DNA from 3 places in the Bacillus pumilus genome. Region 2 is predicted to be linked to each of the others. Evidence: riboswitches for the same ligand, from Rfam matches in the RefSeq annotation. Region 2 holds a riboswitch; each other region holds the start of a gene.

Region 1 (10,643 bases), 1.4 Mb from region 2:
TTTAAGCTTGCAGGTTCTTTGCAAAATGCCAACTTTAAAGATGAAGCAACGGTTCGAGGCGTCATTAAAAAAGTAGCGCAGCTTGCGAATAAACGTGTACCGAAAGAAATGGAAGACAAAATCGTTCAATCGATTACAAGTGGAAAAGAAAAGCTTGATTTCAATACCATCGCTAAAATGATGAACAACAAAAAATAAACAACAGGCTCTCCGCTTAGAGGGGGGCCTGTTGTTTTTCTGCGAATAATTCTCGGTTTTTCTTTAGAAGGGGATACAAAAAGCGCGAGCGATGAGCGGTTTTTCCTCGTCTAAATGATGGAACCGATAGATAAAGAGATTGTTCAGCTCTTGTCATAGCCACGTATAATAAACGGCGCTCTTCTTCCAAGGCTTCTTCTTCACCGTTTCTGAGTTCATCGAGTGAGAAATCATGAGGCAGTGCTCCGTCGACAACGCAAGTGATGTACACCGTTTGGAATTCCAGTCCCTTTGCACGGTGAATCGTCATGAGCTGAACACCTGGTTCGTCTGTTTTTTCCTTTTCGGCAGACTTCATATGTTCGGCGTGTGCGAGAAAGGCTTCAATCGTTTCAAAGCGTTTGGCGGCGGTTTTTACATCTCGTACATCATCAGCCCCTTTTTCAAGTACATTCGTATCATTCACTCGTTTTTTTAAGTAATCACCAAGTCCCATCTTTTGTTCAATAAACGCCACAGCGTCAGACGGCTTTAAATTTCGTAACGTGCGGAACAGAGGAACAATGGATTGCAGCTTTTTCTGTTGAAACGGCTGAATATCTGTTAGTTTTCCGAGTGCGTCGACCATTGAACAATCTTCCGTGATGGTCAGTGCCTTCATTGTGTTTAAGGTCTGCTGCTTTAAAAAGAAAACCGGAAGCAGCTGTTTCATAGCAGCCACATCATCAGCATCCTGACTTAAAGAGAGAAAGGCGAGAAGAACCCGAACAATTCGTCTGCTGTAGAAGGCTTTGACACCAGATTCCGTCTCATACGGAATCGCGGATTGATGCAGACGCTCATAAATCGCGCGGCCTCCCGTATTGGTGCGAAAGAGCACGCAGATATCACTAGGCTTTGCGCCGTTTTTGATTTTCTCCTGAATGTCTGCCACGATCATGGTCGCTTCCTCTTCCTCGTCATATGGATAAAAGAGCGTAGGTGGGATTGTCTCCGAACGGACGGCTTTTAACGTTTTCTCATAACGATGCTGATTTTTCTTAATAATGGCATCCGCACTTGCGACAATTGTATGATGCGACCGGTAATTGGCATGTAAGTGGACAATCTGAGCCGAAGGGTAGTCCCGTTTGAATTCAAGAATGAAAGCAGGGTTACTGCCCCTAAACGCATAAATGGCTTGATCATCATCACCGACACAAAATAGCTGCTCAGTTTCTCCAGCTAATAGCTGAATCAATTGATATTGAACTGGATTTATATCCTGAAATTCATCCACCAAAATATACTTGAACCGTTCTTGATATCGTTTCAGTAGTTCAGGCTGTTCTGTCAGCATGTGCAAGCAGGCAATGGCCATGTCATCAAAGTCAAATTGCTGATTGTCTTGTTTTTGCTGTTCATAAGATTGATAGATCGTCCACATGTGTTTTTCTTTTTCATCCTTCAAATCAGGAAGCTCGCCTGGTAAAAAAGCATTTTTCCAAAAGCCGATCGATTGCAGGACTTGATCGGTAGGGTAGTTTTTTTCATCTAGTCCTTCATTCATGATGGCTTTCCGAATGTACTGTTCCTTCTGCCAATCAAACTTGATCAGGTGCTGGCCGTTCCATTTGTTTGCGTCATCGTGAAGCAGCATTTTATAAAAAAGACTGTGGAAAGTGCCTGTCACCACTTGGCTTGCTTGTGATGGGTGAAGCTGATATTGCTTGCGCAGTCTTTCTTTCATTTCACTGCTGGCTTTTGTGGTGAAAGTCACGAGTAAGATATGGTGAGCAGGAATATGATGATGTGACATGAGATAAGCCGCTCTTGCTGTCAGGACTCTTGTTTTCCCGCTGCCAGCGCCAGCCAGCACTAGCATCGGACCGTCTTTATGTGTGACAGCTTGAAGCTGTGGTGTACTAAAGGTGATATGCGGAAAGAGATCGATGGTATGTGCTTGTTCATTCTCTTCTAAATGTATCGCATCACTAAATTGAATCGACTTTGGTTCCTGCCAGTCATATGATTCATTCGTTTGCGAGATGATTTGTTTACCTGTTGGAAAACGGAAGCCCCCAAGTTCTTTATAAGAAGCACTTTCCTTTTGTTCTGCGTGTTTTTTCTGATCTTCTTGTTCTTCTGCTTGTTCACACAGCTCTTGCTGAGACATATGTTTATGAATAAAGGCAGGTTCTTCATGTATATTTAATCTGAAAAAGACTGGTTGTCCGCAATATGGGCAGAATAAGTGCCCTTTTTTTCCCTCGTCATGGAGGAATTGATAATGTTCTCTCGAATACGTATGTAATGAGATTGTTCGATCATGTCGTCGTGCGCATTTCAAAGCTAGTCCTCCAATAGTTAATCAATCTTAAAAAGAAACACATCTAATCATATCAAATGAGACGTGTTTCAAACAGTCATAATTAGGGAATAGTAGAGTAGAAGAGAAGCAAAGGAGGCGTTCTTGATGGGATATATAGCCCCGATTCAGCCGGATCTGTATTTTCAATATATCAATCGTCCTGCTCCTCAGGATAAAGAAGACTACGCGAAAGTAACTAAGGTTACTCGCACCTTTCATGACAAGATATACAGAGAGCTGGAGAAAAAAGAGGACTTAGTGACAGAAGCGGAAACGAAAGTACAACAAAAAAAGCGGGAACGCTTTGTACGAGATATGTTTATGGAGGAAGGTAAAGGCGTTCATATTAATACGTATATATAAATGATTGCGCTTTCTTCCATTGACGAACGATGATAAAGAAAGAAAAGCCAGGGCATCATGAATGCTCTGGCTTTTTCTTTTGGTCAAACAGACAGTGTTTTTGTCATTTTGACATGTGCGATTCCTGCTTCTTCAAACGGTTCAGATACGGCTTTGTAGCCTTTCTTTTCGTAGAAAGGAAGAGCTTGGACTTGTGCGTGCATAACCGCTTCCTTCGCTCCATTCGCAATGGCTTCTGTTTCCAGCGCTTCTAATAGTTTGTGGCCAAGGCCGAAAGCGCGCGCCTCTTTTAACACACAAATTCGTTCTAGCTTTGCCTTTGGCCCTTCAATGATCCGCAATCTAGCGGCTGCCTGAGGCTTCATTTCATCGTTATAAATGACAAAATGAATGGCCTCGTCTTCTAGTTCATCTATTTCAATCTCTATTGGGACTTCTTGTTCTTTGACGAATACTTCTTTTCGAACGTAATATGCATCTTCTCGTTGTGTTTGTGCTGTTGCGATGACTGTTTTCAAGTGTACTTAACCCTCTTCTCCTAAAATAAATGTTTCATAGACGGTCCAAGATCCGTTCTCTAATTGATATAAAAGGTGGAAGCGATCCACTGTTTCTTCATGGTCAATCTTTCTCAGCTTTAATGTGCCAAGTACGTCTGAATGCTCATCATCTGATAGTTTTTGAGCCACTGTTACATGCGGAACAAAGGCATATTCAGGTGTACCTTCAAGTGGATCTGCGTACAATCTTTCATTGAGCGCCATGATTTCCTCGTTCGGTTCTACTTTCATATAAATGACGTTGTTTACAGGAGCGAATGAACTGAATTTTTTAATACGTAACGTAATAGGAGAAACATTTTTTGCATACTCTCTTAACGTTGAGACGACCTCAGCCGCTTCTAGATCCGTTAATTCAAAAGGTGTTCTAAGTGTTAAATGAGGCGGTATGAGTGCATAGTTCGGATCATAACGCTTCCGGTAAGAGTTCGCAATATCTTGCAATTTTTTTGATGGAAATATAACAACTCCGTATTTCATCTTGTTCCCTCCTGATTAAGAAAGTATTTATTATTGTTTATTATAACAAAATTCAGTTGATTAACGAATATGGGAGCATTCTTTTTAACGAAGGCGCAATGAGCGGCTGCCAAAACGTCCATTTATGATCCCCTTCGAATGTCTCAAATAAATAATCCGCACCTGACTGTTCAAGAAGTGCCTTTAAATCGTCGTTTGGCTGAATAAAATCAAGCACTTGGCCATCTGTCGTTTTCACAGCCGTTTCTTCCAGTCCAATTTGATGGATAATTGCATAATGAGAAAGGGCTGTCGACTGTTTAACAGCTTCTAAGACTGACTCATCAACGTAAGGTGACTGCAAAATGAGTCCGCCAAATAAAGAAGGATAATCAATCGCTGTCATAAGAGAAATTGTAGCACCTAGTGAATCACCAATAAACGTGCGACCTGAGCCAATTTGATAGGTTGGATAATGCGTATCAATATAAGGGACAAGTTCATTTGCTAAAAAGCGTTTATACGCTTCAAATTTTGTGCCGTCTGGATGATACGTATTCCGTCTTTCCGTGACATTTTCATAAGGAACACCAATGATAATGGAGCGTTCCATTTCTTTGTTTTGCATCAATTCTTCTGCCTGTCTGCCTATTTTGCCTAAGCGGAAATAATCATGACCATCCTGGGCAATGATGACATGATATGTATAAAGGGGGGAATAATTGACTGGCAAATAGATCAAAAGGGTCACATCCGCCCCAAGTTCTTTTGAATGTAATGTTTCTTCTTGAATAATGCCTGTTTTCTTCACCATAATCCATTCCTCCAGCTAACCGATTTCATCACAAAGTGAAACGTTTCCATTCATTGTAACATGAAAAATAGCGTTGTTCCTATATGCTAACATGCAATCAATTCAGTTAACACCGAATCTGTTATAAAATACAGAAAATTTCAATTAATTGTTCAGATTCCTCTTGAAAAATGAGATTTAATGCGTTACAGTATTAGGAATTAGAACAGACAGACAACACATTCTTATCGTGAGAGGTGGAGGGACTGGCCCTTTGAAACCTCAGCAACCGGTATGCATCACTTCATGTGATGTACCAAGGTGCTAAATCCAGCAAGCAGCTTTTTTGCTTGGAAGATAAGAGGAAGCGATTAAAACCCCTTCTTCTTATGAAGAAGGGGTTTTCTGTTTTGAAATCAGATTTTTACTTAGGATGGTGTCAAATGACAGAACATGTGGAAACGACATTAGCGCAAATTGGAAACCGCAGCGAAGAGGCGACTGGTACGGTCAGTCCCCCCGTTTATCTTTCAACAGCCTACAGACATAGAGGCATAGGGGAATCAACCGGATTTGATTACATTCGTACGAAAAACCCAACAAGACAGCTTGTAGAGGATGCGATTGCTTCACTCGAAAAAGGGACGGCCGGATTTGCCTTCAGTTCGGGAATGGCTGCGATCCAAACGATCATGGCGCTATTTGAAAGCGGTGATGAACTCATCGTCTCATCAGACCTATATGGCGGTACATACCGTTTGTTTGAAAACGAATGGAAAAAGTACGGCTTACGTTTTCTTTACGATGATTTTTCAGATGAAGACTGTTTACGCTCTAAAATCACGCCAAACACAAAAGCAGTCTTTATTGAAACGCCGACAAATCCACTTATGCAGGAAGCGGATATTCAAAAAATAGCGAAGATTGCAAAAGAACATGGCGCTTTGGTCATTGTCGATAACACCTTTTACACACCCGTTTTGCAAAAGCCGATTACGCTTGGAGCGGACATTGTCATCCATAGTGCAACCAAATATTTAGGTGGACACAATGACGTTCTTGCCGGGCTTGTGGTGACAAAAGGAGAGAAGCTCTCTGAAGACATGTTCCAGCATCAAAACGCAATTGGCGCCGTTTTATCTCCATTTGACTCATGGCTGTTAATGAGAGGGATGAAAACACTGGCTCTTAGAATGCGCCAGCACGAGGCAAATGCGAAGGAGCTAGCTGAGTTTCTAAAGAAACAGCCAGAAATTCAAGATGTCCTTTACCCAGGCAAGGGAGGAATGCTGTCATTCCGTGTAGCCGAAGAGGACTGGGTCAATCCATTTTTAAAGCAGCTGAAAACGATATGTTTTGCTGAAAGTCTTGGCGGAATCGAAAGCTTCATTACGTATCCTGCGACGCAAACGCACATGGATATTCCTGAGGAAATTCGCATTGCAAACGGTGTGTGTAACAAACTGCTCCGTTTCTCCGTTGGTATTGAGCACGTAGATGACCTGAAGGCAGACCTAAAGCAGGCACTATCACAAGTAAAAGAGGAGGTACATGCCAAATGACCACACATGATTGGACATTCGAAACCCAACTCGTTCATAATGCATTCAAAACAGACCGTTCAACAGGTGCAGTCAGTGTGCCGATTCAGCATGCGTCCACCTTTCATCAAAGCAGCTTTGATGATTTTGGTCAATATGATTACTCAAGGTCGGGGACTCCTACACGTCAAGCATTAGAGGATACGATTGCGGCGCTAGAAGGAGGAACTCGAGGGCTTGCTTTTGCATCAGGCATGGCAGCCATCTCAACCGCTTTTCTTCTATTATCAAAAGGAGATCACGTCCTTGTCACAAGAGATGTGTACGGTGGTACATTTCGGATGATCACCCAAGTTCTTTCGCGATTTGGCATTGAGCATACCTTTGTGGACATGACGGATTTGACTGAAATCAAAAGAGGCATTCAATCGAATACAAAAGTCATTTACATGGAAACGCCGTCAAACCCGACTCTAGGGATTACGGATATTGGGGGAGTCGTCCAGCTTGCCAAAGAACATGACTGTCTGACATTTTTAGATAATACATTTTTAACACCCGCTCTTCAGCGTCCGCTCGATCTTGGTGTTGACGTTGTCCTGCACAGCGCAACGAAATTTTTGAGCGGTCATAGTGATGTACTGTCAGGGTTAGCTGTAGTGAAAGACGAGAAACTGGGTGAGGAGCTTTATTCGCTGCAAAACTCCTTCGGTGCGGTCCTTGGCGTGCAGGATTGCTGGCTCGTATTAAGAGGGTTAAAAACCCTTCAGGTCAGATTAGAAAAAGCAAGCCAAACGGCATTTGAACTCTCTTCATTCCTCAAAGAGCATCCTGCGGTGAAAAAAGTATATTATCCAGGCTTAGATGACCATCCTGGTGCAGACATTCAGCGAAAGCAAGCAAGCGGAGCTGGAGCAGTTCTTTCATTTGAATTAGAAAACGAAGCAGCGGTCAAAGAATTAGTGGATGCTGTCACATTACCAGTATTCGCCGTCAGCCTAGGCGCCGTCGAATCCATTCTGTCATACCCGGCCAAAATGTCACATGCCGCTATGCCAAAAGAAGAAAGAGAAAAAAGAGGGATTACGGACGGTTTACTTCGATTAAGTGTAGGAGTAGAAAACGGAGAAGACCTCAAACGCGACTTCAAACAAGCACTCGATCAACTAAAGCCCGTTCTTGTCAACCAATCATAAAGGAGAGAAAAAAGCCGGCACAGCCGCCGGCTTTTTGACCTTTTTTCAATAAAACCATTGACGATGTATCATGATAGTTATATAATAGAGACTGTCAGTAACAGAAAGCCCAGAACTGATACATAACTTGATTCCGTAGCTCAGCTGGGAGAGCGCTACCTTGACAGGGTAGAGGTCGCTGGTTCGAGCCCAGTCGGAATCATCGTTGAAACCCTTGCCTAGCAAGGGTTTTTTGTTTTTTTTGACAACGAATATTCGTTCTGTTTCTTTTGATTGGGGACGAATGAGGGCCGAACTTTATCCACCAGATTGTTTCTCAGTATTTTTAGGATCAGAACGATTTAAGTGTTCTGCGTTGTTAAATTCTAATTTATATGTAGCATGACCATAAATATCTCATGTTGTTTTAGCACTAGCATATCCCGCTCTTTTCTGAATAGCATTAATGCTCTCACCAGCCTCAAGAAGCAATAAATGGGCTTTAAATTACGTCAGATTGAACGAGCATTGAAGAACAGTCTTGATGAACTTGATTATAATATAATCGAGAAAAAGTATCTCACGTCATGCCTGGTTAAAGATTTAGAGGTATGCCAAGAATTGGGGTTAAAGAAGGATTGATACTATAAATTAAAAAAGCAAGCTACATTTAATCTTTCCACAGCCCTTGGAATCATTTAGTTACTTGAAGAATAAAGGATCTAAGAAAGTAGGGGTCAATGTAAAATTAACCCCTCTTTTTGTAAGAATTTAGCGTTCTTTTTATGAGTCTCTTTAAGGGTTGATGGTGATGGACTTAGTTACAGGTGATTTATTAGAAATTACAGTTGCTGTGATTTTAACTTCTTTTGTTGATTTCTTTAATAAATTTAATTCTGATGAAAAACCTCCATCTTTATCAGTAGTAGATATTTGAGGTTCTAAAATACTTTCAGATGAACTTGATAAATTTACATTAACATGTTGTAAAGGAAGTGTATTGCATGATACTTTTCCTTTAACTTGAAAACACAAATCTTCCTTTTGGATAATTTCTAAAGTGATTTCAGGGCAGCTTGTTTTAACAATGAAATCTCCTTCTTTATAAACTCTTCTTCCGCATCCGCAGTTCCTAGCCATATTTACTCACATGCCTTTGCCAACTCTTTAATATTAGAAGTTTTGAACACACGTATCGCATGGGCCACCTGCATTTTTAAAGACAACATTGTCGACTAGGGCCTGACTACCTTCAGACGGATCACCAATATTTTGAAAAGTAATACATGCGGTAGTCGCTCCTGGTGGTGCACAAACTGTTAATGAATAATTTTGAAAGACACTTTGAGGTTGGTTAGATACCGCTATAATATGCGGAATACCCTCTGTAAATATTGGGTTAGTTGTCACTGTTCCTTCAGCAGTACCCGTATTAGTGATTAATGGTGGGCATGTTTGTGGTGGGAAGGAAACCGATGCAACTAATACACCTTGTGCTCGCACATCACCTGCAAACGTAAGAGTAAAGCAGCAGCCTTCTGAAACAGGAACAATTTGGTTGATAAAGCCAGGAGTTGCTACTGTCCCAACTGGTGGGTTAGGGTCTAAACCTAGAATACTAACCGATTGTATGGTCGGTGTTGTGGGACTTCCGACAAAACGACCACTATGAGCATCTGGGAAATCAACTACAGTAGCAGTAGCAGATGTCCATGATGCTGGTGGTTCCCCAGTATCTGATAAATCAAACCCAGGGTTAGTTAAAAGATTTGTACATGGACAGCAGGCTTCTCCGGTAGGACCAGTAGCTCCAGTAGCCCCCGTAGCGCCGGTAGGACCAGTAGCGCCAGTAGCACCAGAAGGACCGGTGGCGCCAGTAGCACCAGAAGGACCGGTAGGACCTGTGGCGCCAGTAGCACCAGAAGGGCCAGTAGGACCGGTAGCGCCAGTAGCACCAGAAGGGCCAGTAGGACCTGTGGCGCCAGTAGCACCAGAAGGGCCAGTAGGACCTGTGGCGCCAGTAGCACCAGAAGGGCCAGTAGGACCTGTGGCGCCAGTAGCACCAGGGGGGCCAGAAGGACCAGTAGCACCTCGTCTACCTGGTTTTCCTGCTGGTCCACGCCTTCCAGGAACACCAACTGTCTTTATACAACAACAAACATCTAACCATTCTCCACAACGACAACATCGCCTATTGCTCATTTGAACTCACTCCTAAAAAAAAATGTAATCAACACATCATATTAAATGAGGAGAATTATGTAAGGGCCGTTGCGGAAATGAAAAAAATTTAAATTTATACAAGGGAAAAACGATAAAATGGGGGATAAAAAGGGGACCTTTTTTCCTAAGTGGATCATCGTATGATAGAGACAAGCAAAACGAACGTGAATATTTTGTCCAGAAGGAAGAACCTGCCGGCGCTGATCATTGAGCATTTTAAGTGCCTTGATTGGTGTTCGCTTTTTTTATTGGGAGACGCGCTTTTCCCTTATCAATGGCGTATCTGGATACGGAACAAAGGTGATGAGGAATTTGGCCATAAGAGAGGGACATTCTGAGCTGGATAGCAGTTGGTCTGCGGCAGACGTATCAAGGACAGTTTTTCATTTTATGATGATGAACTGTACTTGGCATCCTCTCGGAGAGTAATCATCATTGCAAAATCTATTTAAGCGAATAGCGTAAGGTGGTGCTTATTCGGCAAGGAGAGTATGAACATGAAGATCAGAGATTCTTTATCCGTAGAATCATCGTTGAAACCCTTGCGTAACAAGGGTTTTTTGTTTTTAGGATAACGAATATTTGTTCTATTTCTTTTGATTGGGGACGAACTTTATCCGCCAGATTGTTCCTCAGTATTTTTAGGATCAAAACGATTAAAGTGTTCTGCAGTGTTAAATTCTAATTTGTTTGTAACATGACTATAAATATTTGAGGTTGTTTTAGCACTAGCATGTCCCGCTCTTTTTTGAATAGTATTCATGCTCTCATCACGAGTCGATATAAGGAGCGTGACCATTTTTGTATGGTTTAAATCATGGAATAGAATGTTTTTTAATGTTTGTTTTTTAGACCATTGAGCTACAATGGACAAAAAATTGTAAATGCGATCAAACGATTTCAGTTGATACATGGGCTAGTTGTAGATAGCATTTACGGGTCGGAAAATCGCTTTCGAAAAGCATTAAATAGGAACTTTTA
Region 2 (10,643 bases):
TGACAGGATAATCCTCAATTAAGGCATCTGCATTTCCGTTTGAAACTTCTTGGAACATCGATGGGCTGTCATTAAATTGAACCACTTCATACCCATATTTATCTGCGTTATCTGATGCAAATTTTGCACCCGTCGTCCCATTTTTAACAGCTAGCTTTTTCCCCTTTAAATCATCAATTGATTTAATGCTGCTGTCTTTTTTCACAACAACTGTCAGTCCAGCGTCGAAGTATGGGTCTGAGAAATCTACCTTCTTCTTACGCTCATCTGTAATACTCATTCCGCCCATCCCTACATCAAGCTGGCCTGCCTGCATTGCTGGGATAATGCCTGAGAAATCCATAGCTTCCAGCTTCACTTTGAAGTCTTGGTCTTTCGCGATGGCGTTAATTAGATCTACGTCTATCCCTTCAGTTTTACCGCCCTTTTCAAATTCAAACGGCGGATATGTTACATCTATCCCTATTTTATATGTGCCTTTGCCTTCTCCCGAACCGCTGTCCGATTTTGATCCACAGGCTGCCATGACGAGCACAACTATGAGTCCCATGATCAGTAACATCGATTTTTTCATAAAACACGACCCCCTATTGTCAGTTTTGTCTAAATATTCGCAATACCAATAATACTATACCACGCTAAAGCTATAGTGTGTGATGTTTTTTATCAATACCAAAGATCCATACAATCCTAGATCAAAAGTCTCTTCAAATTTTACTTTTTTGCGAATAACTCATTTTATTCTAAAAGAAGAGCGATTCACAATCATAATGTGAGATAATCTCACAAAAAACGAGATACCACCTTGAAAACCGCCGTTTTTTCTAACATACGAAAACAAACGCTTGAATGATCTTCTTCTCTCTATTGATATCGTAATATATCTTCTCTAAAACCCTCTTTTTACCTAAAAATATGTAAGCGTGTACAAAAGGCACATGATCCCTATTTCTTTCACAACTGGTTGAATTTACATCAAAAAACATGTTTTACAAATTGCGAGAGAGCGCTTAAAATATAAGAAGATACTGAATATGGAAAGTGAATTCAGATGAACGGAAATCGAACGAGATGGATAGATGAAGAAAGGAGGATATAAATTGGCAGAAACAGGTGTTTTGTCGTCCGTTGATGTAGCGAATATGTTAAATGACTGGTATGTCATGATGAAAAAAAGAGAAATACAAGGTGCGATCAAGCTAAAAGAAGAGATTCTTCAAGCGTTTGATCGCATGGAAGAGAATCAAGATGTCCTACTTTACTATCAATTGCTAGAGTACCGTTTTAAGGATCTCATTGAAGATACAGCTTCGCTGGATCACAGTCTTTTTGTTGATGAAAATGCAATCCGTACAGATGACATGCTCAGCTACTATTTCTATTTCTTTAAAGGGATGTATGAAATGCGCAGAGGCAATCAGGATACGGCATTTCACCTTTTAAAATTGGCAGAGGATAAATTAGATCTCGTCCACGATGACATTGAAAAAGCAGAATTTCATTATAAAACAGGGTGTCTTTACTATAATATAAGATCCACGCTCCTCTCTATACACCACTTGAAAATGGCTTCATCTATTTATGACGCAGATCCATGTTATGTGAAAAAATCAATCAGCTGTCAAATGATGCTCGCTTTGAATTATGCTGATCAATCAAAATATGATGAGGCAGAGTCATTATTTGAAGAAGTGATTCATTCACTAGAACAAATGGAAGACCCAGATTTACTTGGTCACGCGTATTGCAATGCAGCTTTTATTAAAAGTCTTAGAAATGAATACAGTGAAGCTGTGCCGCTCCTAGAAAAGGCTTTATTGATCGAGACATTTGAAACGTCTTCTCCAGGCGGCTACTTACTTGCCATGTATGCCTACACAAAAGCACTATTCAAGCTGAAAAAGCCTGGTTTGTTCCACTATTATGTGCAGCTTTCACTTCAAAAAGCAGAAAATTTAAAACAACGAAACATTTCTCTTAAATTATCTATTTTAGAAACGCTTATGCTTCAGCAAGACAACATGATAGAGCAAATCAAGTCTTATTGTGATCAATTAGAATCTATGAATTTTCTTGTCGATCTTGAAGCCATCTGTCAGGATGCAGCTGCTTACTTAACAGAAATTGGACTTCATGAAGAATCCACTTATTTCTGGAACAAGGCGTTGTCCTTAAAAACTTGTTAAGAATATGGAGTGATGTATGATGAAAAAATGGCTTATCACAACTGCGATTTTGACACTCTTGATAACAGGTGTTTCTATTGGCGCTTCTATCCAAAAAGAGAGCCAATCTGCACAATCTCAAGATATCATTCAAAAGAGAGACCGCGGCACCAATCCTTAAACAAGAAAAAGAGTAGCTGTGAATATCGCAGCTGCTCTTTTTTATACGTTAATCGATTTCTCGTTTAATATTTTGCATTTTTTCATCTAAGTAATGGGCGATATCTGCCGCTTCCTTTAATTCATCGGTTAGCTGATGAGGGACATCGTTTTGCAGTTTATAATAGATTTTATGTTCAAGGCTCGCCCAAAAATCCATCGCTATGGTCCGCACCTGAATCTCAACCTTCACATGCTCCACACGATTCGTTAAGTACACAGGGATTTCCACAATTAAATGCAGACTTCTGTAGCCATTTGGTTTTGGATGTTGAATGTAATCCTTCACTTCAAGGATTTTTAGATCCTCTCTTTGCCTCAATACATCCATAATATTATAGATATCTTGAATAAAGGAGCAGATGATACGGACACCTGCGATATCATGAATATACTCCTTGGCACATTGTGTTGTGATGTCGCATCCTTTTCTTGCTAATTTATTTACAATGCTTTCAAAGGATTTGATCCGTGATTTTGTATGCTCTATTGGATTGTGGCCATGGATTAAATTATATTCCTGGCTAATGATTGAAAACTTCGTATCCATTTCATCTAATGCAAATTTATATACTAATAATTCATTTTTCCAGTCTTCCATGACGTTCTTCAAATCTTCTACATGAGTTGCTGACATATTCATTTCTTTTTGTCATCTCCTTTTGGGAAACGGCGGCAGCACCGCTTTCCGTTTACTAGACGGAGACGGGACTCGAAAGGTTTTAAAAAATACGTCGTCAGCCTCGCTGTTTATAATATGTCAACGCCAGCGCAAGGGCGAGTACAGAGCCTTTCACAATATCCATCGCATAATAAGGGACAGACATCATCACAAGTCCATTTTGCAAAATACCGATGAGCACAGCCCCAATAAAAGTACCAAATGCATTTGGTTTTCCTGCTCCCATGACGGAAAAACCGATAAAAGCTGCCGCTACGCCATCCATTAAATATGGTGTGCCCGCATTTATTTCCGCTGTCATTACCCTTGATGCCAGCACAATACCGCCGATTGCTGCAAATAAAGCCGAAAGCAGATATGCCGCGATTTTATATTTATTCACATGAATACCGGACAATCGAGCTGCTTCCTTATTCCCTCCAATGATGTACATATATCGTCCGTGCTTTGTGTAGGTCATGAAAACATGTGCAAATAGCACAATCACTGCCATTAAGAGAATGATATATGGCACCTGTCCGATTTTGCTGAAAAAGGCAGGGATTGTACCCGTTGAGAATGTACCATCAGGCAGCACCATGTTTTCAGAAATGGTCGCCCCTTTCGTATACGTCTGAGCCAGCCCTTGAATAATAAACATCATGGCTAATGTCATGAGCATATCTGGAATTTTCATTTTGACAATCATCAAGGCATTGAGTAAACCAACAATAAGGGCAGCCGCTAGCGCAGAGAGGATCGCAATCAGCGGGTTTTGCGAAAACCACACAAACATAGAAATCACAATTGCATTCGATAACGTTGCGACTGATCCGACCGATAAATCAAAGCCGTTGACTGCCAAGGAGATGGTAAGGCCCACCGCAATAATGGTCACAATGGAGATAGACCGTAAAATATTGATAATATTCCCTGATTGCAAAAACGCTGGATTCGCTGCCGCAAATACCACAATCAATACAGCAATGGTTAAGATCGTGCCATATCGATAAAAGAAATCAAATAGATGAAAGGATGGCCGCTGTTTTTTCGTTTGCTGCACAGGGGCTGGAATTTGTTGTTCACTCATGATTGTCCTCCTGTTGAATGATATAAAAGCTCTTCCTCAGTCGTTGGGGCAGTCATTTCCCGGGCAATGCTGCCATCATACAGCACATAGACTCGGTCTGCGATCCCTGCAATCTCCGACAGCTCACTTGACGCATAAATCACAGATTTCCCGCGGGCGGCAAGCTCTGCAATCAGCGTGAAAATATCTTTTTTCGCTCCAACGTCAACACCTTTAGTTGGTTCATCAAAGAGATAGACATCCGCTTCAGCCAGCAGCCATTTTCCGATAGCAATCTTCTGTTGATTTCCACCGGATAGATGCTTCACCTTTGCTTCAAGAGATGGGGTTTTGACACCTAGTCGTTTGACGATTTCGTTTGCTTTCCGCTTTTCCTTCGAACGATGTAAAAAGCTGAACACGCTTGAGAATGAACGAAGACTTGCGGCCGTTAAGTTCCACCCCACGCTCTCTTCTGTCAGAATCCCTTCCTTTCTCCGTTCTTCTGGCACAAGGGCCATTCCAGCTCTCACGGCTTGATGAGGCGATGTGATGCGAACGGTTTGACCATGAAGCTTCACAGTCCCTGTCGTTTTTTCTGAGGCGCCGAAAAGGGCTTTACACAATTCCGTTTTTCCAGCACCGACAAGGCCCGCAATTCCGAGAATTTCACCCTTTTTCACATGAAGATGAATATTGCGTAATTTATGCTGGTCGTTTAGCTGCTTCACTTCAAGGGCAATAGGTGCATCCTTCAACGGTGTACGGAGCGGGAATTGCTCCTCTAATGGCGCACCTAGCATTTCTTCAATGATCTGCTGCGGATTTGTATTTTGAACAAGATGAGCTGCGACATCGGTTCCATTTCGCATCACTGTCAGTTCATCACAAATGGTGAAAATTTCAGGCATGCGATGAGAGATAAACACAATGCCCGTTCCATTCTGTTTCAGCCGGTCAATCATTGAAAATAATTTGTTTGTTTCTGTATGACTTAGCGGAGCTGTTGGTTCATCTAAAATTAAAATGCTACATTTGATTGAAACGGCTTTGGCGATGAGCACCATCTGTTTTTCCGCAAGGGTCAGATCACTTACAAGGCGTTTTGTGGAGATGTCGATGTCCAGTTCTTTTAATCGTTGAGCTGCCTTACGGTGCAGCTCTTTCCATTCGACAAATGTTTTTTTCTCAATCTGATGCATCATCATATTCTCACCAACACTTAAGTAGGGAACGAGAGCTGTATCCACTTCTTGATGAACCGTCTGCACACCATATGAGGCCGCATCCTTTGGGGTTTGAATCGATGCCGCCTGACCATTGATTTGGATGCTTCCTTCATAGTGCGAATGAGCGCCAGAAAGAACTTTCATTAACGTGGACTTCCCAGCACCATTCGCTCCAATCAGTGCATGAACTGTCCCTTTTTTTAATGTGAAATTCACTTGATCTAACGCTTTTACTCCTGGGAATTCAATCGAAATATGTTTCATACAAACTAACGGCGAAGTCATAGATGTCCTCCTTCTCATGATCATCATCTGAAAAACGAAACACCCTCTATAGAAGAGAGTGCACGGCGTTTATTTTGAATAATGCTTCTTCAAGGTCTTCATCCAATCTTCTTCAAAGGCAGTAGATGAACCGAACCCCTTCACTTCGTCTGCAAGATTGACCATATTGATGGCCTTTCCTGATTGTTGAAGCTGTTTTTGTGAGATGAGAGAGGCCTCAAGGTCATAGGAAGACGGGGTTTTCTCACCCGCAATTTTCTTCGCAAGAATTCTCACGTCAACTGCGCCAATGAGCTTCGGATCAACCGCTGCTGTGTACTTCCATGGACTGTCTTTTGCTGTCATTTCTTGAAGATCCGCATTTGACACATCAATCCCATAAATCTTCACTTCTGTTCTTCCTGCTTCCTTTAGCGCTCTTGCTGCGCCAATGGCAAAGGCATCCCACGTAGCAAAAATAGCGTCAAGTTTGCCCTTTGGATATTTATTCAGCATCGCTGCCACTGCATTTTGTGTTTGAACAGACGTATCAGAGGAGGCAATACCAAAGCGGTCAAGTTCCTTGATCCCTGCATGTTGTTTGAGCGTTTCTTGATAGACCTTGTTCCGTCTCACCATTGGCGGGAATCCATCTACCCAGAGGTACGCAATATTTGCTGTTCCTTTAAAGTCAGACACGAGTGCGTCTAGTGATTTTTCCGCTAATTGTTCGTCATCTTGAGACGTCACTGTGACCCCTTTGATGTCCTTCAGCTTAGGATTTGAATCGAACGCTACGACTGGAATACCCTTCGCTGTGATCTTTTTCACGTCAGCGACGGTCGCCTCGTCGTCCCCATGAGAGATGATAAAGCCATCATAATTTTCTTCCAGCGCCTGAGAGATCGCGTCATGGAACTTCGCTGTATCTCCATTTGCGGTGTAGACATCTACCGTAAAGCCAAGCGCTTCACCTTCTGCCTTCGTCCCAGCTAAAAACTGCGCTGTATGATCATCTCCTCCAATTTTACGAATGACTTTAATTTTTGCTCCCTGTCCCTTTGCAAATCGCTTCGGTACATTGTCAAAGGAGACCTTTTCGTTCGCATTTGTCTTTGAGCCTGCACTTGATCCAGTGCCGCAGCCTGTTAATAGGACGGTCAATACCGTTAATAATATAAGACAAGATGTAAAATAGTTACGCTTCATTGCTGTTCCTCCTCAAGTTGTTTTTATTTTTCACATCGGAAAACTAGGTAAAAATGTGGGAAAACGCCAGTAAACTGTTCTTTCATTTGAAAAAGAGACGAAAAAAAGCCTCTCTTGGAAAGAGAGGCTTGATCACCGTTGCATGAAACATGTATCGGGATTCTTCCTCTCTTATCTGTCAAAGCTGTAACAGCTTTGCAGGAATTAGCACCAATTTCTATAGTAGAAACGGTTGCCGGGCGTCATAGGGCCAGTCCCTCTGCCTCTCTTGATAAGAGATCCGTTATGAAATTTTGTTTTCGTTGAAATGTCTTCTTTACTTTAATGTGATGTCACATCAATGTCAATGATTTTTTTGAAAATTTAAAACAATGAGTTTGCGATTCAGACTTGCTTAATTTCCGATGATTTTCTTAGCAGGTGATGACTTCTTCAGGCGAAAATCATATTTTTTCTCATTCATAAATTGTGGATTGAGATGTGCTGATCCTTTATCTTGACCGCTTTTAGAGAGATACGTTTTGTAGCCTTCCATCCATTTCCCGCGCCATACCCACTGTGATGCTTTTGCACCTTTGCGGTCGTCATATACGTTCTTCTGGAAGATATTCTTTTGATTTACTCCATAAAGATTCACGACTAAATAATGCGAGGCACTCGCTGTCATGATATTGCTCGTGATTCGATTGTTCACGGCTTGATATTGCATCAACAATTGACCGCCTTCTAAGCCGGCTGTGTCATTTTTGTATAAAATATTATGTGAGATCGTCGTATTTGTTGTTCCGCCTCGCTTTTTATCATAGCCGCCAATTGAAATGCCTGTATAACGGTTCAAATACACTTGATTGTGTTCGATGCGAATACGATCTGCCATTTTTCCTTTATGTTCACTTGTGACTTCAATCCCTAGGTCATTGTGATGTGTGATGTTATGATCAATCACAATGTCCTTCCCGCCATCCACATAAATTCCGCCAGCGGAGATGTCTTTGCCATAGGCTGGATTTCCTACACTCGTAATCTCATACACTTTGTTTCTAGATACGACACCATTTCTGACTTGATCGTACTTTTTAGAAGGTGCTACGTTCTCAAAACCAATTAAATCAATGCCTATATTATCCGTGTGGCGGACGGTGTTATGTGTCACACGGAACTTTTTGACGTTCCCATTGAGCACAAGCGCTTCACTGAAGCCAAGCTTTAATTTTTCAACAGTGTTTCCTTTGATTTCAATGTCTTCAATGGCTGCAGGAGCTTTTGTTCCATAGACCGCAATACCGTGCGCATTCCCATTTTTGTGTGTCGTCTGAATGTCATACACTCGGTTGTTGAGAAGTTTGACGCCTTTCCCGCTTCCTTTGATGAAAATACCGACTGGGGTCAGATCTTCCTTATTCGTCTTGAGATGTCCCACCGTCAGACCTTTGAGGGTAATGTAACTTTTTTGATCGATCGTGACAAGACCGCCATCTGCTTGATTTCCTTTTAGTGAAGCCCCGCTAATGACAGGTTTTTCTTTTCCGTAAGCTTGAAAGATAACAGGTGCTTTCTTTGTCCCTGAATGGCGAACAATCAATTTCTCTTTGTATGTGCCGCCTCTCACGTAAATGATTGCACCAGCTCTCGCCATACTTGCCGCTTTTTTCAGCGTGCGAAAAGGTTTTTGCTTCGTTCCTGGGCTTTTGTCATTCCCGTTTGTCGCCACGTAATAGGCAGTTCCCTGCTTGGCGCCAGCCTCCTCTGTCATCGCTTGACAGCCGAAGCTGATCACGGTCATGAATAAAATGAGTAAAATGCCTGGTATCGCTCGTTTCATCTTGTTGTTTGCTCCTTTCACTTCTCTTCTTTCTTTATCGGTTAAAAAAAAGAGGATTAAAATATGACAATGCCCCTTGCAATGTACTAGTCAAAAGGTGTATGGTTGAAAGAATATCTTACAGGTAATTTATCCGCTTTTAAATTGTCAGATTAATCAGTTAATAATGTATTTGGATTTTATTTCTTTATTAAAAAGGGGTGACATGAGGCAGACTGACGGCAGAGAGAAGGAAAGCGCTTTAACAGATATTTCTTGTCTGAATTCCAGAAAACCTATTGCTAATATTTTGTGAAGGTATAGAATAGAATCATAATTATTTCATATTATTAGAATTTTCAAATAATCAAACAGCAAGGAGATTTACGATGCCAAAACAACCCATCCGCGTTGAACTTAGTTCAACAAAAAAACCAAAACCTCAATCTGATCAACTTGAATTCGGAAAAATCTTCACAGATCACATGTTTGTGATGGATTATTCCATTGATCAAGGCTGGTATGATCCAAGAATTATCCCTTATCAGGCCATTCCAATGGACCCAGCTTCGATGGTCTACCATTATGGGCAATCTGTTTTTGAAGGCTTGAAGGCTTATGTTTCTGAGGATCAGAAAATTCTCTTATTCCGTCCGGAAAAGAACATGGAACGCTTAAACAGATCCAATGACCGCCTGTGTATCCCGCAAATTGATACGGAAACGGTTTTAGAGGGCTTAAATGAACTCATTCGCATTGATAAGGATTGGGTACCTGATGCAGAAGGCACTTCCTTGTATATCCGTCCATTCATTATTTCCACTGAGCCGTATTTAGGCGTTGCGCCGTCAAGCACATATAAGCTGCTCATTATCCTATCTCCAGTGGGGTCTTACTATAAAGAAGGCATCCATCCTGTCAAAATTGCCGTTGAAAACGAATTTGTCCGTGCCGTTAAAGGCGGAACAGGAAATGCCAAAACAGCTGGAAACTACGCCTCAAGCCTCAAGGCACAGCAAGTTGCTGAAACGAAAGGTTTTTCACAAGTTCTTTGGCTTGATGGAGTTGAGAAAAAGTACATTGAAGAAGTCGGGAGTATGAATATTTTCTTTAAAATCAATGGAGAAATCGTGACGCCTGAATTGAACGGCAGCATTTTAGAAGGCATCACACGTAACTCTGTACTTGAGCTATTAAAACACTGGGGAATTCCAGTGACAGAGCGTAAAATTTCGATTGATGAGTTAATTGAAGCACATCAATCAGGCGAGCTTGAAGAAATCTTTGGAACTGGAACAGCGGCCGTCATCTCTCCTGTCGGGGAATTAATTTATCACGATCAGCCATATGTGATTCAAGATGGTCAAACAGGTGAAGTATCGAAGAAATTGTATGAAGCCATTACGGGTATTCAAAAAGGAACACAACCAGATATCTTCGGCTGGACAGTAGAAGTCGATTCGGTCGTCAAACAAGCTTAAGCATGTAAAAGAACCTTTCAATCATGAAGGGTTCTTTTTTTGTTTATTTACCTCTCTGATATACCTTATAATGGTAATAACACATTGAGGAGTGATGGTATGTTTTTTACTTATCTACTAGCGTTCTTTGGTATTTGCATCGGATCGATCATCATCGCTACAGGTTTCGACGATTCACCGTTCCACACCCGGTTTCTATTTAAGTTTCTCGGAATTTCTATCCTTGTTCTTTCTATTACTTTTGTAAAGGTTAGACGAAAAAGGTTACGCAACAAAAAGGCGAAATAGACTTAGATGTCCAGTCAGCCTTCCATCAAATCGTGCACCAAAACAAGACCGATACACCCAAAATCGCCCCTATATATATCCACTGTTTCCCTTTGATGCTCCGCTTTCTTTCGATCAGTAAAAAAATCTCTGGTAAAAAAACGATGATGATTTCTATGATAAAGACAAGATAATAAACAAACGGCATCGGCTGAAAATCAAAGTCTCTTTCATCTCCACCAATTGTTGCGAAATACATCAACAGGTTGGTTGCTGGA
Region 3 (10,643 bases), 1.8 Mb from region 2:
CCAACTGACAAAACGCCCGCGGCAACAAGTGGACCGACTGCATTTGCCACATTGTTCATACCTGCTGAAAATGCTTCTAAAAATCCACTAAGGATTAAAACAATGGATAAAATGACTGTTCCTTTTTTAGACAGCTTACGTTTAGGGAACATTCTGATGATTTTGACTACAACAAAGGTAAAAAGAAAGGCGACAAGCGGAATGATAACCCAAAATGCCACAATGACTAAAATGGATTTCACATACAATACTTTATATGCGACCGCGACACCAACTACAGCTCCTACTGTCACCTCACTCGTTGATAAAGGGATGGCCATCAGATTCGCTATAAAGAGTGATAATGCAGCAGAACCAATAATAATACAAACAATTTCAAGTGTAATGACGGATTCAGGCATAATTCCAGAGCTAATCGTTTTGACAACCTCACCACCGCCAATAACTGAACCTGCTAAAATCCCAACTGCACATACACTGAGTGCATAGATCGGCTTTCGAATCGCACCTGATCCGTACGCGATGCCCATCGAAGCTGCTGCACCACTCGCGCCAATGTTTAGAGCGAAAAATAAACTAAATAAAATTGCGGCAATTTCCATACACTATGCTCCCTTACTCATGTAATCCGCACTCAGTCTTAGCTGTGCCTGACCATCTGCCAGACCGCAGATCCTCGGCAGTAAATGCTGGCTGTGTACACGGGGCACACCCGATACTTGGATATCCCTGATCATGTAGCGGATTATAAGTAAGTTCCTCTCTAGATGCATATCTCCATATGTCCTTCCACGTCCAGTGGATAAGCGGACATACTTTCACTGATTTGAATTTTTCATCCTTATTTAAAAAGTTCGTCCCTGCTCGCTTAGGAGACTGCTCCCTCCTTAAGCCAGAAAGCCATGCCGGATAGCCAGATAGCGCTTCTTGCAAAGGAATGACCTTACGCATATGACAGCAGCTTTGAGGATCTGTTTTCCATAGTTGATCACCATGCTGCTCGTTTTGCTCCTCAACCGTCAGCTCAGGGGTTTTCAGCACAATATCTAAACCCGGGTATCTTTCCTTTACCGCATCAATTGTGTCGTACGTTTCCTTAAAATGCAGACCTGTATCTAAAAAGACAATTCTTGCATCCTTTTTTACTTTCGCAATCAAATCAATGAGGACGATGCCTTCAATACCAAAACTGCATGCATAAACGAGCTGATCACCATAATGACCGTATGCCCATTTCAGCACAGATAAGGCCCCTTTATACAAATCATCTTCTTGAAATGTAATGGACGGCTCTTGCCAATTTTCATAAGTTAACATTGTTTCTCCCCTTCCGGAGTATCACTACTCTCCGCACTACGTCAACTGAATTTTTTCTGTCTTCTTCCACTTGGATCACTTGACCGTCCTGAACAATCAGTGTAACTAAACTGAATTCATATCCCCAATCAGTTTCTGCATAGGCTTCAATTAAGTCTTCATCCTGCTTTTGCTTCACTTCCCCCTCACCGTTAAAATAAAAAAACTTCCTTTCATTCCGAAAGAAAGATGAGGAAGCTCACGATTTCCTTATCTTTCAAAATAGAATCATTTTGCAGGAAGTAGCACCTTGCAAATTGCAGGTTGCCGGGCTTCATCGGGCCAGTCCCTCCACCTCTCTGGATAAGTGTTTTAATTTGTCTTAAATATTAACACAATTCAAACAAAAGTCAACCCGACTTTATTGATAGGATTAGTTTTTATTTAAATTTGAGTCTATTTTACTATTTTTAACCAAATAAAAAAGCTGTGCGGGTATGCGCAGCTTCATATTGTATTCAGCGTGACAGAAAACCTTTGCAGTCCTGACAAAGAATGCGAGGGTTTGTCTACACGAAGCTATTTAGACGATTTCTTCCATCCAAGATTCAGAGGAAGGATCTTGTCTCCAGCGTTTTAATTTATTCATAGCAGAAGGCTCAATCGCTTTCAGCTCAAGTGCCACGTCTGTCAGGGTGTCATAGTCTGTTAGGGTGACATATGGAATGTTTTTTTCTTGGAATGCTGCCGCAGCTTTTGGCAGACCGTATGTGAAGATCGCGGCAACGCCTAGTACGTCACAGCCCGCTTCTTGAAGAGCAGCGACCACTTCAAGCACACTGCCTCCTGTTGAAATCAGGTCTTCTACGACGACCACCTTTTGGCCTTTTGATACGGCACCTTCAATTTGATTTCCTTTTCCATGTGCTTTTGGCTTACTTCTGACATAACACATCGGGACGTTTAGACGATCTGCTGCTAATGCCGCATGCGGGATGCCTGCTGTTGCAGTACCAGCAATCACCTTCGCTCCCTCAAAATGAGTGAGAATCAACTCTTTAAGACCTTCAGCAATGTCGTGTCTAACTTCTGGATAGGACAAGGTGAGACGGTTGTCACAATAGATCGGTGATTTGATACCGCTTGCCCATGTAAACGGTTCGTCTGGTTTCAATGAGACCGCTTTGATTTGTAATAGGTGTTTAGCAATTTTTGTTTTCATCTGGCAGTCACTCCCACTCTTTCAAAATTTGATGATAGGCTTCCAATGGTTTTTCAGCTTTTGTGATTGACCTTCCGACAACAATTTGTGAAACACCTTGCTCTTTTGCATAATCAGGGGTTGCCACACGCTTTTGATCATCGGTTTGATCATTTAGTAAACGAATCCCTGGCGTAACAGTGAGGAAGTCAGGTGAGATGTGCTCATGAAGAGCTTTGGATTCATGAACAGAGCAAACAACACCGTCTAGTCCACTTTCATGTGCCAATTGACCGTACCGGATGACAGTCTCTTGCAGCGGACGGTCTATGAGTAATTCGCTTCTCATCATGTCTTCAGATGTACTCGTCAGCTGAGTCACTGCAATAATGCCCGGACGTTTTTGCCCAGCAGGCGTTCCGTTTTCAAGCCCTTCTAACGCAGCTTGCATCATCTGTTTCCCGCCAGCAGCATGTACATTGACTAGATCAACGCCAAGTGCGGCAAGCCGGTTCATTGCTTTTTGCACCGTTGTTGGAATGTCATGTAATTTGAGGTCGAGGAAAATGTGACAGTTTTTTTCTTTAATTGCGTCAAGGATGGCAGGTCCTTCTTGGTAAAACAGCTCCATGCCGACCTTCACAAATAATGGTGTCCCTTCAAAGGGTTCTAAAAAGGCGAGCGTCTCCTGCCCTGATGGAAAATCAAGCGCGATGATGGGCAAGTGCTTCATGTTTCCAGCTCCTTCCGATACATTCCTCTACAGATGAATACCCGTAGGCTTCTAATACATTTGGCAGTTCTTCAATGATTTCTGGGCAAATAAATGGGTTCACAAAATTGGCTGTGCCAACAGCTACTGCACTCGCACCTGCTAGTAAAAATTCAAGTACATCTTCAGCATTTTGCACTCCGCCCATTCCGATAATCGGGATAGAAACCGCTTGACTGACCTCATGTACCATGCGCACAGCGACAGGTTTGACCGCAGGGCCTGATAATCCGCCTGTTTTATTGGCAAGAATCGGTTTCCCTGTTTTTAAATCTAAACGCATACCGATTAACGTGTTAATCATCGTGAGTCCATCCGCTCCAGCATATTCAATCGCTTGAGCAATCTCCACAATATTAGCTACGTTAGGAGACAGTTTGACATAGACAGGAACGGAGGACACGTCCTTCACCGCTTTTGTCAATGCTGCTGCCATGTGAGGATCTGTACCAAAAGCAATTCCGCCAGTTTTGACATTCGGACACGAGATATTCAGTTCAAGGGCATGGACATTTTTTGCTTGGCTGATCTGCTTCGCTACTTCAACATAATCATCGACCTGTGAGCCAGCGACGTTTGCAATAATAGGCGTATCAAACTGCTCAAGCCAAGGCAATTCATTTTCCAGCACGCCTTTTAGGCCAGGATTTTGAAGACCGATGGCATTGAGCATCCCGGCACCTGTCTCTGCTACCCTTGGTGTCGGGTTGCCAAATCTCGGTTCTAAGGTTGTGGCTTTGATCATGATACCGCCAAGCACGGATAAGTCGTATAATGAAGCAAATTCTCTCCCGAATCCAAAGCAGCCTGATGCAGGGATAATCGGATTCTTTAAAGATAAGCCTGGTAACTCAACGTTTAGCATGACAACGCCACCTCCTCTGCTTTAAATACAGGTCCGTCCAGACAGACTTTGACGTAAGCTTTTTCGTGCTGATCGGTATGACAGACACATGCAAAGCAAGCACCAATTCCGCAGCCCATTCGTTCTTCCATTGAAATGTAGACAGGCTTATCGGGGTAAGAGTCTTTTAGTGCTTTTAACATAGGGGTCGGCCCGCAGGAAAGCATGACATCAAAGCTCAAATCATTCTCTTCAATGACACTTGTCACGAAGCCCTTTGCGCCGTATGTCCCATCAACTGTTGCGATAAATGTATCTCCGAGTGCTTGGAATTTCTCCTCGTAAAATACATCCTTTTTCGATTGAAAGCCAAGGACATGCTTGACGATGACGCCTTTTTTCGTTAAACGTTTGGACAGCTCATATAAAGGCGGTACTCCAATTCCACCACCGACTAGTAACGCTGTCTGACCTGGCTGAACAACTGAAGGATCGTACCCGTTGCCAAGCGGCCCTAAGACATCGATGGATTCCCCATCCCGCCTTTGGGAAAGAAGCTTTGTGCCCTCTCCCTCTGCGCGATAGATGATGGTTGCTTCTTGCTTCTCGGCATGAATATTGGCAATACTGATCGGTCTTCTCAGCAGCGGTGTCATGGACTCGCTGACCTTGATATGAAGAAATTGTCCAGCCGTTTGAAAGGAGTCCACAAGGTCACCTTTTAATGTCATTTCGTAAATATGATCAGCGATCTCTCGATTTGAGACGACCGTCAAGTATGCTTTTTTCATATCGTTACTGTCACCTCAGCATTCGTTTTCACTTCTGGCATTTCGTCCGCTCTAAATGTCATGCTTTCTAGTACTCTTAAAATCGCTTCTGCTGTATCTAGCGACGTTAAGCAAGCTACGCCATTTTCAACAGCTTCACGTCTGATTCTAAAGCCGTCTCTTGCCGGCTGTTTTCCTTTTGTCAGAGTGTTGATGACAAATTGGGCTTCCCCGTTTCGTATGACATCGAGAAGGTTTTTGCCTTCTTCTCCTATTTTGCCGACAACACTTGATGGGATGGAGGCTTGTTTTAAGTAATTCGCTGTTCCTTCTGTCGCTAAAATATGGTAGCCGATTGAATGGAATCTTCTCGCAATCTCCAGTCCTTCTTCTTTATCCTTGTCAGCAACTGTCAGAAGAACTGTCCCGTCTTTAGGAATTTGAATGCCTGATGCAATTAATCCTTTGTAGAGAGCTTTTTCGATTGTGACATCTTTCCCCATGACTTCACCTGTCGATTTCATTTCAGGTCCGAGTGTAATATCGACTCTTCTTAGTTTTGCAAAAGAGAAGACTGGAACTTTGACGTACACCCCTTCTTGTTCTGTGTGAAGTCCTTCCTCGTAGCCATAGTTTTTGAGTTTTTCTCCTAAAATGACTTTTGTCGCCAGGTTTGCCATCGGGATGCCTGTGATTTTACTTAAGAAAGGAACTGTCCGGCTTGAACGCGGATTCACTTCAAGTACGAACACTTCACCTTTTGAGAGAACAAATTGAATGTTTAGCAGCCCAATAATGTTGAGCCCTTTTGCAAGCTTGATCGTGTATTCTGCGATCTTCGCTTTGATCTCTTCAGACAATGTTTGCGGCGGGTAAACCGCAATCGAGTCACCAGAGTGAACCCCAGCTCTTTCAATGTGTTCCATAATGCCAGGGATCACGACAGTTTCGCCATCAGACACGGCATCTACTTCGATTTCTTTTCCTGTCAAATACTTGTCAATTAAGACTGGGTGCTGCGGATTGACTTTCACTGCATTCTCCATGTAATGAAGAAGCTCGGCTTCTTGATAAACGATTTCCATTGCACGACCGCCTAATACATAGGAAGGGCGGACAAGGACTGGGTAGCCGATCTGATTGGCAATCGCTACAGCTTCCGGCACAGACGTAGCTGTTTTCCCTTTAGGTTGCGGCACGCCGAGTGCTTCTAATGTTTGTTCAAACTTGTCCCTGTTTTCGGCTCGGTCTAGGTCTTCAAGAGATGTGCCGAGAATCTTCACCCCTCTATTTGATAATTCATCTGCTAGGTTGATCGCTGTTTGTCCGCCGAACTGGACAACGACTCCTTCAGGTTGCTCTAGATCGATGATGTGCATCACATCTTCTACAGTGAGTGGTTCAAAGTAGAGCTTGTCCGAAATACTAAAGTCTGTTGAGACCGTTTCAGGGTTGTTGTTAATAATGATTGCTTCATACCCTGCTTGTTTAATTGCCCACACAGAATGAACGGTCGCATAATCAAATTCTACTCCTTGACCGATTCTGATAGGACCTGAGCCTAATACGATGACGCTTTTCTTGTCTGTACGTTCTGATTCATTTTCATCTTCATATGTGCTGTAGAAATATGGCGTCTCGGATTCAAATTCAGCCGCACAAGTATCTACCATTTTGTAAACAGGTACGATGCTTGCTTCTTGTCTTAGCGTATAGACATCCGCTTCATTCATATTCCACTCGCGGCTAATATAGATGTCTGAGAAGCCTTTTTCTTTCGCTTCTTTTAATACGTCTGTATTGCCTTTGTTTTCTTTTAATGTCTTTTCAAAAGCGATGATGCCTTCCAGTTTATGAAGGAAGAAGTAATCAATTTTTGAGAACTCATGTAATTGTTCAACCGTATAGCCTCTTCTAAGTGCCTCAGCGATATAGAATAATCGTTCGTCTCCCGCCTTGATAATCCGCTTTTCAAGCACTTCGTTTGTGATATCTGCTTCATCTTTTAATTCAATGTGGTGCACATCCGCTTCAAGTGAACGAACAGCCTTTAGAAGAGACTCTTCTAATGTACGGCCGATCGCCATCACTTCACCCGTTGCTTTCATTTGCGTACCAAGACGTCTGTTGGCCGATTCGAATTTATCAAACGGCCAGCGCGGAATTTTAGACACAATATAGTCGAGTGCCGGTTCGAAGGCGGCATAGGTTTTACCTGTGACTGGGTTCATCATTTCATCAAGCGTTAAGCCGACAGCAATTTTCGCTGCAAGTTTGGCAATTGGATAACCAGTTGCTTTCGACGCAAGTGCAGAAGAGCGACTCACGCGCGGATTTACTTCGATGATATAGTATTGAAAGCTGTCTGGATCAATTGCCAGCTGTACGTTACATCCGCCTTCAATCCCAAGTGCCCGGATCAGCTTGAGCGACACATTGCGAAGCAGCTGATATTCACGGTCACTTAACGTTTGGCTTGGCGCCACAACGATACTGTCTCCTGTGTGGATACCGACTGGATCAAAGTTTTCCATGTTACAAACAACGATCGCATGATCACCGCTATCACGCATGACTTCATATTCAATTTCTTTAAAGCCTGCAATACTTTTTTCAAGTAAGCATTGTGTGACTGGGCTTAGCTTCAAACCGTTTTCGACGATTTCCTTCAGCTCTTGCTCGTTTGTACAAATTCCGCCGCCTGTTCCGCCTAATGTATAAGCTGGTCTTACAATGACAGGGAAACCGATTTGATTCGTAAACGCCATCGCTTCTTCTAGGTTATGGATGATTTCACTTTCTGGTACAGGCTCATTTAGTTCATTCATCAAATTACGGAATAGATCTCTGTCCTCTGCTTTTTGAATAGCTGAAAGTTTTGTTCCTAATACTTCAACACCACATTCAGCTAATACGCCAAGGTCTGATAATTCAACAGCAAGGTTAAGTCCAGTTTGTCCGCCAAGTGTTGGCAAGATCGCATCAGGACGTTCTTTTCGAATGATTCGTGTTAAGAATTCTGGTGTCAGTGGTTCGATGTATACCTTATCGGCCATTTCTGTATCTGTCATGATGGTCGCTGGATTGGAATTCACAAGAACGACTTCATAGCCTTCTTCTTTTAGTGCTAAGCAAGCCTGTGTGCCTGCATAGTCAAACTCCGCTGCCTGACCAATGATGATTGGACCTGAACCGATAACTAAAATCTTTTTGATGTCTACGCGTTTTGGCATACTTCTTCCCCTTCTTTCTCAGTTGTATGAATCATGTCCATGAACTGGTCGAATAAGTAGTTCGCATCTTCTGGACCTGGTGATGCTTCTGGGTGGTACTGGACAGTGAATGCTGGTGCTTCTTTATGTTTTAAGCCTTCAATTGTATTGTCGTTTAGTGCGATGTGTGTGACTTCGAGCACGTCCTCGTTAATGGCACTAACTGTGTAGCCGTGGTTTTGAGATGTCAGTGTGACCTTGCCGGTTGCTAGTTCTTTCACTGGGTGATTCGATCCTCTGTGACCGAATTTCATTTTTTCAGTACTTGCGCCGCATGCAAGCGCGAATAATTGATGTCCAAGGCAAATGCCAAAGAGTGGAACTTTTCCAATCAATTGCTGAATCATCTCGACTGCTTCTGGTACATCCACAGGATCCCCAGGGCCGTTTGAAAGCATGATTCCATCAGGCTTTAACTGCAGTACTTCATCTGCCGTGATATTATACGGCACCACAATGACATCACAGTCCCGTTTATTGAGCTCGCGCAAAATGCCGTGCTTCATGCCGAAATCGACAAGGACAATTCTTTTTCCTCTCCCTGGGCTTGGATACGCATTTTTCACAGAAACTTGACTCACTTGATCTGTTGGCTGCTGCATTGTTTGAAGGCGGCGGACCACGTCTTCTACTTCTTCATCCGGTCCTGCAAATGCCCCTCTTAATGTGCCTGCACTTCGAATCATTCTCGTCAGCTTTCGTGTATCGATTCCGCTAAGCCCTGGAATGTTTTTCATTTTCAAATACTCATCAAGCGAGTATGAAGAGCGCCAGTTTGAGGGCTTTTCACAAAGCTCCTTCACAATCAGCCCTTTGACAAATGGTGTGATCGATTCAAAATCATCACGGTTAATCCCATAGTTGCCGATAAGCGGGTAAGTGAGTGTGACAATTTGTCCGCAGTATGATGGATCAGACAAAATTTCTTGATAACCTGTCATCCCTGTATTAAAGACGACTTCTCCGACTGACGATTCTAAGCTGCCAAAGCCTGTTCCTTCGAATACTGTTCCGTTTTCTAGCACTAAGCGTCTCTTCATTTTACTAGTCTCCCCTCTTCATACACGACTTTCCCAGATGCAAGTGTCATGACCGGCCATCCTGATACAGTCAATTTGTCAAACGGTGTATTTTGTCCTTTTGATAAGAAGCTCTTTTTATCGATTGCCATTTCTTTGTTTAGATCAATGAGTGTAATATCAGCTGTTTGTCCTTCTTCCAGCTTTCCATAAGGAAGGGAGAAGGCTTCTGCTGGCTTGATCGTCATATAATCAACGAGTTCTTTTAATGTCCATTCGCCTGTTTTGACAAATCGCGTGTAAAGAAGCGGGAACGCTGTTTCAAGCCCGACTATTCCAAAAGGTGCGCGCTGCATCGTTTCGTTCTTTTCTTCTTCTGTATGCGGTGCATGGTCTGTTGCGATGAAATCAATCGTTCCATCTAACAGTCCCTCGATTAGTGCCTCGCGATCCTCTTTTCCTCTAAGAGGCGGGTTCATTTTATAGTTCGTATCAAGCCCTGGGATGTCTGCATCACATAGGAGCAGGTGATGCGGTGACACCTCTGCCGTCACACGGATGCCTGCTTTTTTTGCATCGCGAACGACTCGCACAGATTCTTTCGTACTGATATGACATACATGATAATGACAGTTCGCTGCTTCTGCTAAAAGAACATCTCTTGCAATATGCACCGATTCACAAATGGACGGTATTCCGTTTAATTCATTCGCTTTTGAAAATTCTCCTTCATGAACGCATCCTCCGTAAATGAGCGAGTTATCCTCACAGTGCGCGACAATGGCTTGATCAAGACTTGCTGCCTTTTTCATCGCTTCGTACATCATTCCTGCTGTTTGGATGCCAACCCCGTCATCTGTGAAAGCGAAGGCGCCTGCTTCTTTTAGTGCTGCAAAGTCTGTCATCTCTTCCCCAATTTGTCTAGTTGTGATGGAGGCGTATGGCAGTACTCTGACAGAAGAGGTCTCTTCGATTCGATTCATGAGCCATTCCATTTGCTCTTTTGTATCTGGAACTGGGCGTGTATTCGGCATCGCTGCAATCGTCGTATAGCCGCCTCTTGCTGCTGCTTTAGAGCCTGTTTCAATCGTTTCCTTCTTCTCTCCGCCTGGCTCTCTTAAATGTACATGCAGATCAATTAAGCCTGGTGAAACAAATAGCCCTTTAGCATCAATGACCTCTTCTCCGTCTTCTCTTTCTAAGTGACCAATCGCTTGAATCACTTCTCCTTCTACCCTAATATCCTGCTGCACTTTTTCACCTGTGCTTGTTAAGATAAAACCGTTTTTAATGAGATACGACATAGACAGAATCTCTCCCTTTTTGATGTAGTCTGCTATTTTGAAAAGCTCTTTTTAATACCGCCATTCGGACATAAACGCCATTTTCCATTTGCTTGAAAATTCGTGACTGCTTTGATTCCACTAAAGAATCATCTATCTCCACACCTCTGTTTACTGGTGCTGGAT

Evidence for each region. Region 2 has a riboswitch for S-adenosylmethionine ahead of CKW02_RS18885 (sugar ABC transporter substrate-binding protein). Riboswitches for the same ligand answer to the same signal wherever they lie in the genome.
Region 1: another riboswitch for S-adenosylmethionine. It lies ahead of CKW02_RS05935 (methionine biosynthesis PLP-dependent protein); the one in region 2 lies ahead of CKW02_RS18885 (sugar ABC transporter substrate-binding protein).
Region 3: another riboswitch for S-adenosylmethionine. It lies ahead of CKW02_RS07635 (DUF2292 domain-containing protein); the one in region 2 lies ahead of CKW02_RS18885 (sugar ABC transporter substrate-binding protein).

What each region holds. Positions count from the first base shown of each region.
Region 1 is NZ_LT906438.1:1,186,190-1,196,832, forward strand. It holds gene spoVIF (sporulation-specific transcription regulator SpoVIF) at 1-198, shown strand, start outside; gene CKW02_RS05910 (UvrD-helicase domain-containing protein) at 215-2,527, opposite strand; gene CKW02_RS05915 (hypothetical protein) at 2,654-2,911, shown strand; gene CKW02_RS05920 (GNAT family N-acetyltransferase) at 2,995-3,429, opposite strand; gene CKW02_RS05925 (YjcG family protein) at 3,436-3,951, opposite strand; gene CKW02_RS05930 (alpha/beta hydrolase) at 4,004-4,744, opposite strand; SAM riboswitch class I at 4,966-5,087, shown strand; gene CKW02_RS05935 (methionine biosynthesis PLP-dependent protein) at 5,167-6,285, shown strand; gene metC (cystathionine beta-lyase) at 6,282-7,460, shown strand; tRNA gene CKW02_RS05945 (tRNA-Val) at 7,590-7,662, shown strand; gene CKW02_RS20115 (hypothetical protein) at 8,235-8,579, opposite strand; gene CKW02_RS20440 (collagen-like domain-containing protein) at 8,613-9,641, opposite strand; gene CKW02_RS20120 (hypothetical protein) at 10,276-10,425, opposite strand.
Region 2 is NZ_LT906438.1:3,600,356-3,610,998, forward strand. It holds gene CKW02_RS18860 (transporter substrate-binding domain-containing protein) at 1-574, opposite strand, end outside; gene CKW02_RS18865 (Rap family tetratricopeptide repeat protein) at 1,101-2,186, shown strand; gene CKW02_RS20375 (hypothetical protein) at 2,206-2,346, shown strand; gene CKW02_RS18870 (GTP pyrophosphokinase YwaC) at 2,395-3,027, opposite strand; gene CKW02_RS18875 (ABC transporter permease) at 3,122-4,135, opposite strand; gene CKW02_RS18880 (sugar ABC transporter ATP-binding protein) at 4,132-5,628, opposite strand; gene CKW02_RS18885 (sugar ABC transporter substrate-binding protein) at 5,698-6,816, opposite strand; SAM riboswitch class I at 6,985-7,094, opposite strand; gene CKW02_RS18890 (right-handed parallel beta-helix repeat-containing protein) at 7,211-8,638, opposite strand; gene CKW02_RS18895 (branched-chain amino acid aminotransferase) at 9,007-10,098, shown strand; gene CKW02_RS18905 (hypothetical protein) at 10,412-10,643, opposite strand, start outside.
Region 3 is NZ_LT906438.1:1,506,883-1,517,525, reverse strand. It holds gene CKW02_RS07645 (sulfate permease) at 1-602, opposite strand, end outside; gene CKW02_RS07640 (phosphoadenylyl-sulfate reductase) at 616-1,317, opposite strand; gene CKW02_RS07635 (DUF2292 domain-containing protein) at 1,304-1,495, opposite strand; SAM riboswitch class I at 1,564-1,666, opposite strand; gene pyrE (orotate phosphoribosyltransferase) at 1,880-2,518, opposite strand; gene pyrF (orotidine-5'-phosphate decarboxylase) at 2,526-3,230, opposite strand; gene CKW02_RS07620 (dihydroorotate dehydrogenase) at 3,202-4,134, opposite strand; gene CKW02_RS07615 (dihydroorotate dehydrogenase electron transfer subunit) at 4,128-4,904, opposite strand; gene carB (carbamoyl-phosphate synthase (glutamine-hydrolyzing) large subunit) at 4,901-8,116, opposite strand; gene CKW02_RS07605 (carbamoyl phosphate synthase small subunit) at 8,101-9,195, opposite strand; gene CKW02_RS07600 (dihydroorotase) at 9,192-10,478, opposite strand; gene CKW02_RS07595 (aspartate carbamoyltransferase catalytic subunit) at 10,462-10,643, opposite strand, start outside.